DNA from 2 places in the Pantoea sp. X-Soil-YNGN-785 genome. Region 2 is predicted to be linked to the other one. Evidence: predicted binding sites of a transcription regulator. Region 2 holds the regulator's gene; the other holds the start of a gene.

Region 1 (3,422 bases), 1.7 Mb from region 2:
AGCATAAGTGATCCGCCAGGCGGCTGATCTGCCTGATTTTATCTGGCTGAAGAGTCGCCATAAAAAAAGGCGACCTTAACAGTCGCCTTTTCATGTTGCCGGATAACCCGCTATTTCTTCACGGTTTCCATGCCCATCAGACCGATTTTCAGGTAGCCCGCCGTGCGCAGCTTATCCATGACGCTCATCAGCGTTTCATAATCTACCGACTTGTCAGCCTGGAAGAAAATGGTGGTCTCTTTGTTGCCCTGCGTCTGGCTGGTCAGCACGTTAACCAGCGAGTCCGGGGTGACCTGATCGTTACCCACGTAAAGCTGTTTATCTGCTTTAATCGACAGATAGACCGGCTTTTCCGGACGCGGTTGCGGCGCGCTGGTGGAAGCAGGCAGATTAACGCGCACATCGACCGTAGCCAGTGGCGCGGCCACCATAAAGATGATCAGCAGCACCAGCATGACGTCGATAAACGGCGTCACGTTGATCTCATGCATTTCACCATCGGTTTCCAGATCGTCGTTTAATCGCATGGCCATAACAACTTACCCTAAGCGCAGTTTCTGGGCGGTCGCAGGACGCGGAACCTCTGTGGCGACGGTGCCCAGATCGATATCACGACTCTGCAGCAGCATCACCTGCGCGGCGACATCACCCAGCGAGGCTTTGTAGTTGGCAATCATGCGGGCAAAAACGTTATAGATGACGACGGCCGGGATCGCAGCAACCAGACCAATCGCGGTCGCCAGCAGCGCTTCGGCAATACCCGGTGCCACCACCGCAAGGTTGGTGGTCTGGGTTTTCGCGATGCCGATAAAGCTGTTCATGATGCCCCAGACGGTGCCGAACAGGCCGATAAACGGAGCGACAGACCCGATGGTCGCCAGGAAACCGTTGCCACGACCCGCATGGCGGCTGAAGGCGGCTACACGGCGCTCGAGGCGGAAACTGGTGCGATCTTTAATGCCGTTGGTATCTTCCACGCCAGCCGACAGTTCAAGTTCATTCTGCGCATCGTTCAACAGCACCACAGAGTGGCTGTGCCCGGTAAAGGCTTTGGCAATGCGGGCGGCGTCATTCAGATTGCGGGCTTCGCCCAGTGCCAGTTGCTCACGCTTCAGGCGACGCTTAGCCGCGCTGAGTTCGGCATATTTGCCGAAGAAGATCGCCCAGGTCACCACTGAGGCCAATAACAGGCCAATCATGACCACCTTTACCACGATATCGGCATGTTGATACATGCCCCAAACGGAGAGGTCCGTTTGCATCAAATCACTGGCTACCACGCTGCTTCTCCAACTTCTGATTCAGGGATGCGAAACAAGCGCAAATAATAGCAAAATGGCGGCGAATTGATAGTCGTTCTCATTACTATTTACAAAGCTGATCCGCCCTATTGACCTGATGTTGAGCAGGTTCAGGCACGGTTTATGAGGATGTTTCTAAAATGTGAAGCCGCATGAAAATTTATTAAAACAACGTTTCAAAATGTGATGGAATTCATTCAATCAGCATTGCTGCATTTTACTCAGACACGTTTTCACTATGCTGGCTCCTTACGGCCCTCTGCGGTTAGCCCTGACCGCAGGCCGTCTTACCTCTGCGGGAGACAATATAATGAGAATGATGAAAACATGCGTGGCCAGTGCCCTGGCAGCGATGATAGCGAGTGCCACCGCCACGGCACAGGTGATTAAAGTGGCTGAAGTGCAGCCTGCCGGTTATCCCACCGTGGTCGCTCTGCAACACATGGGCGACAAACTGAAACAGGCCACCGATGGACGGCTGGAGATGAAGCTCTACGCCGGTGGCGTGCTGGGTGATGAAGATCAGACGCTGCAACAGGTGCAGCTGGGGGCTATCGATATGATCCGCGTCTCGCTGGCCCCGGTCACCTCGATTGCCCCGGAAACCAGCGTGCTGACCCTGCCCTACATTTTCCGCGACGTTGACCACATGCACAACGTGCTGGATGGCGATATAGGCCGCGAGATTGCCGACAAATTCGATAACGATCCCAACGCCCGCATGGTGTTCCTGGGCTGGACCGATGCCGGTGAGCGCAACATGATCACCAAGAAGCCACTGGTGAAGCCGGACGATCTCAGGGGCATGAAAATCCGGGTGCAGAACAGCGCCATCTCGCTGGCAACCCTGAAAGCGATGGGCGCCAATCCGGTGGCGATGGGCGTCAGTGAAGTGTTCAGTGCGATGCAGACCGGCGTGGTTGATGGCACCGAAAACAACCCACCAACCTTTGTCGCCCATAACTATATGCCGGTCGCGAAGTATTACACCCTCAGCGGCCACTTTATCCAGCCAGAGATGATCCTGTTTTCAAAACGCGCCTGGGATCGCCTGAAGCCTGAGGATCAGGCGCTGCTGAAAAAGCTTGGCAAAGAGGCACAGGATGAGGAGCGCCAGCTCTGGGCGACCTATACCGAAGCGTCGATCGCCAAAATGAAGGCGGGCGGCGTCACCTTCCAGCAGACCGACCGCGACTATTTCGTCAAAGCGACTCAGCCAGTACGCGATCAGTTTGGCGGCAAATATCAGGATCTGATGACCCGGATCGCTGAGGTGAAATAACCCTTCCCGCGCCGCGCTGCCGTGTGGCGTATTTAATCAGGTATCAATTATGTCTGCTTATGCACGTCTGATGGATGGGCTTTATCTGCTCTGCATGCTGGTGGCCGCCGTGGCGCTGTTGATCATGGTGACGGTAATCCCGATGGGGATCTTCGCCCGTTACGTGATGAACGGCGCGCTCTCCTGGCCGGAGCCGGTTGCCATTATCTGCATGATTATTTTTACCTTTATTGGCGCACCGGTGGGTCTGCGCGCCGGAACCCATATCTGCGTGTCGATGGTCACTGACCGCCTGTCGCCTGCCCGGCAGCGCCTGATGCTGCGCGTCAGCGATCTGCTGATGATCGTCACCTGTCTGGTGATCTTCCAGGCCAGTTACAGCCTGTGCGAAGCGATGTGGGTGCAGACCCTCGCCTCACTCCCGGCAGTGACTTACGGCGAGATGTATCTGCCGATCCCGATTGGTGCAATTTTCACCCTGCTGTTTGTTATTGAGCGTCTGCTGAGCGGCGATCAGAGCCAGCGGCCGATTGTCACGCTGGGCGGCACCCACTAACGCGGAGCAGAAAAATGGATGCATTGATCTTGATAGGCAGTTTGCTGGTGTTGCTGATGGTGGGTTTTCCGGTCGCTTTTGCGGTGGGACTGAGCGCCTTTATTGGAGCCTGGTGGATCGATCTGCCGCTGGAAGCGGTGGTGATTCAGGTGACCAACGGAATTAACAAATTTTCGCTGCTGACCATTCCGTTCTTTATCCTCGCTGGCGCGATTATGGCAGAGGGCGGCATTGCCCGTCGCCTGGTCAACTTCGCCTATATCTTTGTCGGTTTTATTCGCGG
Region 2 (3,422 bases):
GCACAGCTCAAACTGGATTAATGCGGGCAAATCGCACGCAGGAGCAAATGTCGGGGCTTTAACCGTTCACCGGTTTTCTCTCGTCTGCTATTATTCGCTGAAATGTGCTGCGGCACACATCTCATTATCAGGATTTAAGAGGTTATTTTACTCATGGCACTCGTAGGCATCTTCTTTGGCAGCGATACCGGCAATACCGAAAACATTGCAAAAATGATCCAGAAACAGCTGGGTACAGACGTTGCAGAAGTGCATGACATCGCGAAAAGCACAAAAGAAGATCTGGAAGCGTTTGATATCCTGCTGCTGGGCATTCCGACCTGGTACTACGGTGAAGCGCAGTGCGACTGGGATGACTTTTTCCCGACGCTGGAAGAGATCGATTTCAACGGTAAGCTGGTTGCGCTGTTTGGCTGCGGCGATCAGGAAGATTACGCGGAGTACTTCTGTGATGCGATGGGCACGATCCGTGACATCATTGAGCCACATGGTGCAGTAATTGTCGGACACTGGCCAACCGAAGGTTACCACTTCGAAGCCTCAAAAGGTCTGGCCGATGATACCCACTTCCTGGGTCTGGCCATTGATGAAGATCGCCAGCCTGAACTGACTAACCAGCGCGTAGAGCAGTGGGTTAAGCAGATTTCTGATGAACTGCAGCTGAAAGATATTCTCGAAGCCTGATCCTGCCCGACTCAATGTGAGCGCCAGCTCACATTGAGGCAATGGAAATTCCTATAGAAATAATAGCCACATTTTTTTAACTTTCTCCGTTTAATCTGTAGAATACCCGCATCGATCTTCCGCTTATTTCTCAGGCGGCAAGACTAAGCGATGTACCAACAGACATCTGCCAGAATCCTCCCCGGCCCGGTGACCTATCCCCCACAGCCCGTGATGATTCAGGCACGCCCTCTGGTTTTCATTTCATCGCTTCAGTTCTATAATGAGACGCAAATGAGAATGAGCGCAGATCGACATTCAAGGCGACAAGCCACAAAAGTGAATATAGTGACAGGACAAAATCCGCATGACTGACAACAACACCGCATTAAAGAAGGCTGGCCTGAAAGTGACGCTGCCCAGACTGAAAATTCTGGAAGTGCTTCAGGAACCTGAGTGCCATCACGTCAGTGCGGAAGATTTGTACAAACGCCTGATCGACATCGGCGAAGAGATTGGCCTGGCTACCGTTTACCGTGTTCTGAACCAGTTTGATGACGCTGGTATCGTGACCCGTCATAACTTTGAAGGCGGCAAATCTGTCTTTGAACTGACGCAGCAGCATCACCACGATCATCTGATCTGCCTGGATTGCGGCAAAGTTATTGAGTTCAGCGATGAGTCGATCGAAACACGTCAGCGCGAAATCGCCACCCGTCATGGCATCAAGCTGACCAACCACAGCCTCTATCTCTATGGACACTGTACGCTGGGCGATTGCCGGGAAGATGAAACCCTGCACGACCAGTAACGCGAACTGAAATAAAAAAACCGGTGAATTCACCGGTTTTTTTTCGTCTGTCCTGGGCTGTGATATCAGGCGACCAGCGTCTCCTGCAGATAGCGCCAGCGTGGAATGGAGCTGCTGCAGTCCAGTATCGCAAGCGAAATACGGCTCTGATTATTGCCATTCATCATCTGCATTTCGCGATACTGCACGGTGATCTCTTTCTCATGATGAGAAAGGATGACGTGCTCGCAGGTGGCAATACGCATCCCTTCGCGCTGTCCCTGCAACTGCCTGAAGAGTTCCTCGACCTCGTTCAGATTGCACTCTCTGCCCTTTGGGGTGACCATGCGGAATTCAGGATGGAAATAGGACATCAGCAGCTCAAAACTGTCATCAGATCCGGCAGGCTGGTTAAAAATACGTTCAATGAGCTGATGTAAAACGACCACACTGTTTCTGGCTTCCTGGGCGAGAACTGTCATTTTTTTTCCTTCTGTAACCCGCTTTGCAACCTCTGAGAGCGCATAGCCTACCTGAAAGCGGATAATTCACATCCGGAAATTGATTAATTTTTTTAAACTCAGATTTCTCTCACAATGCGGCATTTAATCGGTTGCGGTTAGGTCAGAATAATCGTCGGCAATGATTAAAATCGGGGCAACAAAAAAGGGCGATAAATCGCCCTTTTGTCATTTTATGAGGTTAGCCTCAAAAAAATTTATTCGCCGGTTTTCGCCCAGGTATCACGAAGACCGACGGTGCGGTTAAACACCAGCTGCGACGGTTTAGAGTAAACGCTGTCGGCACAGAAATAACCTTCACGTTCAAACTGGAATGGAGTGGTCGGTTCTGCATCGCGCAGGCCCGGTTCCACAAAGCCCTGTTTGATCGCCAGTGACTCAGGATTGATTACCGCCAGGAAGTCCTCTGCCGCGCCCGGATTTGGCACACTGAACAGACGATCATACAGACGGAACTCTGCTGGCTGCGCGTGATCCGCAGACACCCAGTGAATCACCCCTTTGACCTTACGGCCATCGGCAGGATCTTTGCTCAGCGTATCTGTGTCGCTGGTACAGTAGATGCAGGTGATGTTGCCCGCTTCATCTTTAGCGACGCGCTCAGCACGAATCACATAGGCATTACGCAGGCGGACTTCTTTGCCCAGCACCAGACGCTTATATTGCTTGTTCGCCTCTTCGCGGAAATCGGCACGGTCGATCCAGATCTCACGGCTGAACGGCACTTCACGCGTGCCCATCTCCGGTTTACCCGGATGATTTGGCATAGTGATGATTTCGTTATGGCCTGCTGGCAGATTTTCAATGACTACTTTCAGCGGGTCCAGCACGGCCATAGCACGTGGCGCGTTCTCGTTCAGGTCGTCGCGAATACAGGATTCCAGCGAGGCCATCTCCACGATGTTATCCTGCTTGGTCACGCCAATACGACGGCAGAATTCGCGGATAGAGGCGGCGGTATATCCACGACGACGCAGACCTGAAACGGTCAGCATGCGCGGATCGTCCCAGCCTTCTACGTGCTTCTCAGTCACCAGCTGAGTGAGTTTGCGTTTCGACATCACCGCATACTCCAGATTCAGGCGCGAAAACTCATACTGACGCGGATGAACCGGAATGGTGATGTTATCCAGCACCCAGTCATAGAGTCGGCGGTTGTCCTGGAACTCCAGCGTACACAGCGAGTGCGTAATGCCTTCCAGCGCATCGGAGATGCAGTGGGTAAAGTCATACATCGGGTAGATGCACCACTTGTTGCCGGTCTGGTGGTGTTCCGCGAACTTGATGCGGTAAAGCACCGGATCGCGCATCACGATGAAATTAGAGGCCATGTCGATTTTAGCGCGCAGACAGGCCGTGCCCTCGGCAAACTCACCGTTACGCATCTTCTCAAACAGCGCCAGATTCTCTTCCACGCTGCGGTCGCGATAAGGGCTGTTTTTGCCCGG

Evidence for each region. Region 2 encodes Fur, which represses iron uptake genes when iron is present. Its sites were predicted from a motif close to ATAATAATGAGAACNACTATCAA; they were not measured.
Region 1: exbB (tol-pal system-associated acyl-CoA thioesterase) is a predicted target of Fur. The motif match lies at 1,347-1,369, and genes of this name have one in related genera.

Annotation. Positions count from the first base shown of each region.
Region 1 is NZ_AP035942.1:3,365,766-3,369,187, forward strand. Features, by position in the region: gene exbD (TonB system transport protein ExbD) at 111-533, opposite strand; gene exbB (tol-pal system-associated acyl-CoA thioesterase) at 540-1,262, opposite strand; gene AC6I8E_RS15605 (TRAP transporter substrate-binding protein) at 1,612-2,583, shown strand; gene AC6I8E_RS15610 (TRAP transporter small permease) at 2,633-3,139, shown strand; gene AC6I8E_RS15615 (TRAP transporter large permease) at 3,154-3,422, shown strand, end outside.
Region 2 is NZ_AP035942.1:1,134,873-1,138,294, reverse strand. Features, by position in the region: gene ybfE (LexA regulated protein) at 1-21, shown strand, start outside; gene fldA (flavodoxin FldA) at 154-684, shown strand; gene fur (ferric iron uptake transcriptional regulator) at 1,031-1,474, shown strand; gene AC6I8E_RS05210 (hypothetical protein) at 1,540-1,935, opposite strand; gene glnS (glutamine--tRNA ligase) at 2,172-3,422, opposite strand, start outside.